2 regions of the Sporosarcina sp. P19 genome follow, and region 2 is predicted to be linked to the other one. Evidence: riboswitches for the same ligand, from Rfam matches in the RefSeq annotation. Region 2 holds a riboswitch; the other holds the start of a gene.
What was found. Region 2 has a riboswitch for S-adenosylmethionine ahead of CSV74_RS08945 (bifunctional homocysteine S-methyltransferase/methylenetetrahydrofolate reductase). Riboswitches for the same ligand answer to the same signal wherever they lie in the genome.
Positions count from the first base shown of each region.

Region 1: it holds a riboswitch for S-adenosylmethionine, as region 2 does, so the genes downstream of both, CSV74_RS09100 (MFS transporter) here and CSV74_RS08945 (bifunctional homocysteine S-methyltransferase/methylenetetrahydrofolate reductase) in region 2, are expected to answer to the same signal.

Region 1 is NZ_PDYR01000007.1:14,245-17,478, reverse strand. Features, by position in the region: gene CSV74_RS09100 (MFS transporter) at 1-987, opposite strand, end outside; SAM riboswitch class I at 1,110-1,200, opposite strand; gene CSV74_RS09095 (molybdopterin oxidoreductase family protein) at 1,541-3,234, shown strand, end outside.
Region 2 is NZ_PDYR01000006.1:157,056-160,289, reverse strand. Features, by position in the region: gene metH (methionine synthase) at 1-278, opposite strand, end outside; gene CSV74_RS08945 (bifunctional homocysteine S-methyltransferase/methylenetetrahydrofolate reductase) at 259-2,121, opposite strand; SAM riboswitch class I at 2,205-2,316, opposite strand; gene CSV74_RS08940 (hypothetical protein) at 2,481-2,678, shown strand; gene CSV74_RS08935 (biotin transporter BioY) at 2,807-3,234, shown strand, end outside.

The sequences.
Region 1 (3,234 bases), on a different contig from region 2:
GCCTGCTACTAAACCGCCCCAAATGAATCCGACAATGCTCGTCATAACAATGCTGCCATTTGTAATTACTGGTATATAAAATAATAGTGGCGTGAATATCGCACAACCGATACCACCAAACCAAATAATTGTGTTTTTCCAGCCGAATTTATCTCCAATGAAGCCGAACACTAAATTAAAGATAATGTTTCCTAAGAAAAATGTACCCCATAATTGTAGCCAAGCAGTTGTTTCAATACCGTGCTGTGCCATATGCATTGGTAAGAATACTGGGAATCCATAAACGCTTAAGCTATTAATAACGCGGACAATCCCACCTGCAGCAACCCTCGGATTCGATTTCAAAATGGTGATACCTTTCAATAATTCTTTGACTGCTTCTTTTTTGTTTGCGAGTTTTTTCTTTTCAAACTTGTCTTTATTGACCACTATAGCTAAAACTGCACCAAGACATACCCAGAATATAGATGTCCACATAGTATTGATGTAACCGAAATGTTGGATTGCAACACTTGAATACCACGCGCCAAGTACCATCATTCCCGCACAAAAAACAAACCAGAACCAACCAACAGCAGAACTCAATTTACTTTGTGGTGTTTTATAAATGACCCATGTTAAGAAGGAATAAGCAAATAGCGGATAACCAAAACCTTTAATAAAATAAGTCAGAAGCATAACCGGATAATTCATCGTTGAAAAACCATATGTAATAAACCCTGCTGTACCGATAATATAGACGGCTAACCCAATTGCCATTGTACGTTTCGGCCCAAAAACATCTACGCAGACGCCTGAAAACCAGGAAGACAGCGCAATCGAGACTCCGTATACTGTGAATATAGCTGCTGATTGTTGAATGGTTAATCCACTTTCAATTAAGAATGGACTTAACCAACCCGCTTCAATTCCATCTCCCATCATGAACAACATAACACCGAAAAAGCCCCATCCTAAGTTTTTTGTAATCCCTATTTTCTCCAACATATCAATACTCTCCATTCCTGCTTATGTATTTTGCATTTTCTTTAGAAAATAAAAAACCTTCCCGTAAAGACGGAAAGAGTAGTTGGCAATTATCGCCAGCGCAATATAAATATGCGATCCTCTTTCTATCTCTCAAGCTACGCTTGCTGGATTTGGCACAATGATGTTGCCGAAGTTTCATTGGGCCAGTCCCTCAACTTCTCTCGATAGAAAATAATATGAAATTGGTAGAAAATTATTAAAATTGAACTAATGAAGTTACTGTACATAATAATTAATTCAAAGTCAATTGATTATGGGAACTTTCTAAATATACTATCTCTAATATGGTATACTAACTCACATAAACTATTTGTTTGAGTCAATTTACTAATAGAGTATTTTTCATCAAAATCAGAAAAAAGGTTGATTTACACTTCAACATACGCTTTCCTCTACCCCAATGGATGTACTCTATTTTTAATAATTATTCGATTATTAAGCTTCAATAATATTAGGATTTCATAGTAAATTTTGTAATTGCAAAATTAAATCGTTAGAAAGGACTTGTGTAATGCAATCGTATATTGATGTAGAAAATGGTATCGTTCCCTCGGTTTGTTCTCTTGATTGTCCAGATCAATGTGGATTGCTTATTCATAAAGAAGCCGGGAAAATTGTTAAAATTGAAGGTGATCCTGAACATCCAGTCACAAAAGGAAGTATTTGCAACAAAGTTCGGCATATGGCTGAAAGGATTTATGATCAAAATCGAATTACAACCCCTTTAAAACGCATTGGGGAAAAAGGCGATGGTCAATTCGTTCCAATCAGTTGGGAAGAGGCCATTACAACTATTACAAATCAGTGGAATAAAATAATTTCTGAAGAAGGTCCAGAATCGATTCTTCCTTACAGCTTTTATGCAAATATGGGAAAACTCAGTTCTAAAGGAATGGATCGTCGTTTCTTTAATCGCCTTGGTTCCAGTCAACTGGACCGGACGATTTGTTCAGTCGCCGGCGAGGCCGGCTACAATTACACAATGGGCGGGCGTTATGGAACGGATCCAGAAGAGATGACGGAAACGAAATTATTTATTTTTTGGGGGATCAATGCGGTTAGTACCAATATGCACCAAATCATGATTGCCCAAAAGGCGAAAAAAAACGGCGCGAAAACTATTGTCATTGACGTCCATAAAAACCAAACTGGACGCATGGCTGATTGGTTCATTCCCATTCTACCTGGAACTGATGGAGCGCTTGCACTCGGAATTATGCATGTTCTTTATAAAGAAAAGCTAGTCCATCAAGCTTTTTTGGAACAGTACACAATCGGTCATGAAGCGCTCAGCGAACATGTAAAGTACTACAATCCGCAAAAGGTTTCCACTATTACGGGCGTGCCGGAAGAAGATATTTATAAATTGGCACGAATGTACGGTAACATCTCTCCTTCCATGATACGCATTGGCAATGGATTGCAGCATCATGATAATGGCGGCATGATCGTTCGGACCATTACTTGCTTGCCTGCTTTGACTGGGCAATGGGAATTAAAGGGCGGAGGAGCAGTCAAATCAAATTCCGACTATTTGACGCATAATATTGCCGCATTAGAACGGCCTGAACTTCAGAAAAAACCAACGCGGAAATTCAATATGAATTTATTGGGACAAGCATTACTGAAGGAACAACAACCGATTCGCTCTTTGTATGTCTATAATAGCAACCCCGCCGTTGTCGCACCGGATGCCAATAAGGTCCAGGATGGCTTAGCACGCGAGGATTTGTTTACGGTGGTCCATGATTTGTTTTTGACGGATACTGCCTTGTTTGCGGACATTGTTCTGCCTGCGACATCCGCTTTTGAAAATACGGACTTTTATACATCTTTCTGGCATCACTACATCCATTTGCAGGAACCTGTCATCGAAAAATACGGGGACAGTAAATCTAACCCGGACGTTTTCAGATTGTTAGCGCAAGCAATGGGTTTTGACGAGCAACCCTTCCTAGAAAATGACGCCGAAATGATCGATCAAGCGTTAAGCGATTTGTCCAATCCTCATTTATCTGAAGTATCGTATGCTGCATTAAAGGAGCAACGCTATATGAAGGCGAGTGGGACAGGCGATTTATTGAACCAATTAAAGACGCCGAGCGGAAAAATCGAGTTGTATTCAGAACAAATGAAATCAGCAGGATTACCGGCCCTTCCTACGTATATTCCGATTGTTCAAGATTCCGATTACCCTTTACTGTA
Region 2 (3,234 bases):
TCATCTGCACGATGACCGAGTGAAAATTCATTTAAGACAAGGGGGGTACCACCAAATGTATTTGTACAAATGATATCAGCACCAGCTTCTAAATATTCATCGTGAATTTTCTCTAAAACATCGGGGCGTAACACACTTAGGTATTCGTTACATCCATCATATTCTTCTCCGCCGAAGTCTTCCGTTGAGAAATCTTCCGCTTGCAGCATCGTCCCCATCGCACCATCAATGATCAGGATTCGTTTGTCTAGTTGCTCTTCAATAGGATGTCTCTGCATGTGTTAATTCCCTCTCCTTCTTCTTCTGATCTATTTCCTTAATATACTCATACAACTCTAATGTCATATCGTAACGGAGGAATGGTGTGATGATATACAGCCCATTAAAATACTGCGCTGCTGTATCAATCAATTCTTTTGCGATTTCAAGACCCGTTTCAGTTGATTTTTCACGGTCATCTCCACATTCACGCATTCTTTCCAACACATCTTCTGAAAGCTTGATACCTGGTACTTCGTGATGCAGGAACTCTGCATTTCGTATATTTGTCAATGGCATGATGCCAATGAAGATCGGTGTATCCAAGTGTTTTGTGGCTTCGTATACATCGATAATCTTTTCTTTCGTGTATACCGGCTGCGTGATGAAATAGTCTGCACCCGCTTCAATTTTCTTCTCGAGTCGTTGTACAGCTCGATCAATTACGCGTACGTTCGGATTGAAAGCTGCTGAAATAGAGAAGTTTGCTTTCTTGCGCAATGGCTTACCGGAGAACGAAATCCCTTCATTCAATTTCTTAATTAACTGCAATAACTCCATGCTGGATACATCGTAGACGCTTGTTGCACCGGGGAAGTCGCCAACTTTTGTCGGATCGCCTGTTACAGCTAGGATATCGTGAATGCCTAATGCATCGAGTCCCATCAAATGTGATTGTAAGCCGATAAGATTGTGATCACGGCACGTTAAATGTACAAGCGGGCGGATATTATGTTTCATCTTAACGATTGAGCCCATCGCCATGTTGCTGATGCGAGGGGAAGCAAGGGAATTATCTGCCATTGTTATAGCATCAACTCCTGCGTCATATAACACATTTGCACCCTTGATATAATCTTCTGTTTCCAAGTGGCGCGGTGTATCTAGTTCTACAATTACCGTACGCTCTGTTTTCGCTTTTTCATGAAGAGGTTGATGTTTTGTAGGTCCCGCTTCATGAATCACGATAGGCTTTTCCGGATGTACGACCTTTTCTGTGATAGGTGCAAGTCGCGCTAACTGTGTTTTCGCTGCTTTAATATGCTTAGGTGTTGTCCCGCAACATCCACCGATCAACCGAACGCCTTGATCACGAAGTAATACAGCAGCGCGTCCGAAGTATTCTGCTTCTGATTCATAGACAATACGCCCATCTTCCACATCTAATAGACTGGCGTTTGGATATGCGGATAAAAATGCTTTTTCCGGTAATGTAACATTATCGAATGCTTGAATCGTGTGGTAAGGGCCTAAGCGACAGTTGACACCTACGATATCTGCTCCAAGAGATTCAAGTTGATGAAGTGCATCATTTAATGAAAGCCCATTCTGTAATACGCCGGGATCATGCATAGAAACTTGTGCGATCAATGGAACATCCGTGATTTTCTTTAACGTTGTCACAACAGATGATAACTCTTCAAAGTCGTAATATGTTTCCAATAGAAGACCATCCGGATCACCTGCCAATAATGCATTGGCTTGTTCTAGTACGACTTTTTCTATTTCATCCAATGTAGCATCGCTTTTACGTATGCCACGCAGGCCGCCAATTGTACCGAGTACAAATTGTCCCCCAGGTGCTGCTGCGCGTTTTGCAATTTGAATGGCCGCTTTATTGAATTCCGTTACACGACTTTCTAATCCGTAGCGAGCTAATTTGTTCGCATTTGCACTGTAAGTGTTCGTCTGTATAATATCTGCGCCGGCTGCGATGTAGTCTTGGTGAATCTGCTCTATAATTTCAGGCTTTTCTACGTTTAGTTCTTCATAACAGTAATCAATTCCGTAAGAATATAAAATCGTCCCCATTGCACCATCTGCCGTTAAGACGTTTGTTTGTAGTTTATCTAGCAATGACATAATTCCATCTCCCCTTTGCTTTTTCTAATCAAAAAAAGCCTTCAAGTATATTAGAAGGCTTTGTAATCTCAATGACTAGTTCCCTCTCATCTTTTCAGAGTGTCAATTTGACAGACTGCTGGAAGTAGCACCTTGCCTATATGGCTGGTTGCTGAAGCGTCGAAGGGCCAGTCCCTCAGCTTCTCTTGATAAGATATGTTTCTTATTCAATTATTTAGATTATTCTAACCACATCATAGCGGCTTTGTTGGATATCGTCAAGTGAATGTTTGGTGAAGTTCGAAGTGCGGAGTTAGAGCATAGAGAAATTGCGATATATATGCTAAAATCAATGAAACAACTCGAAAAGGTGAGGAATTATGCGATTCTTTAAATACTCATTTCCAATCGCTGTTCTTGTAGGTACAATTGCTTGGATTATGATAGGTAGCAATTACGAAGAAGTTGCTTATGATATGCGAGTGTACATTACAATTGCGGCTGCTATATTCAGTGGTTTGATCTCAAGCGTTTTGTTTCGTAAAGAAAAAGAAGAACAGATTGATGAGAAGAAGTAGGCTGTCAGCATTTTGCTGCAGTCTTTTTTTATTTGTTTTTATGGGTTAACTATAAAATAAAAGGTGTTGACATATTGTGTGTTAACTATTATTGTTTTTATGATAACTAATATAAAAGAGGTGACATGATGGCGACAGCAACGGAGAGGCAACCGGTAAGTAGGTTTAGTGCATTAACCATTGTATACAGTGGGATGTTCGCGTCATTAATGATGATTGGAGCAAATATTACATCCTTTGTGCCGTTTTTAGTAGTTGGTGGAGTACCTATTACATTGCAAACGTTTTTCGCAATCTTATCAGGACTATTACTTGGCAGTCGTCTAGGTGCGTTATCTATGACGGTATATATGTTAATAGGATTAGCAGGTGCACCGGTCTTCGCTAAATTTTCAGGCGGCTTCGGTCAGATCTTGAGTCCGACGTTTGGCTTTATTCTTACGTTCATTTTAATAGCTTATGTAGCCGGGAAGATTGTCGAGCGAAGTCAGACCATGCCTGCTTATATAACCGCGGCACTGGTCGCTACGGCAATCAACTATATAGTAGGCACAAG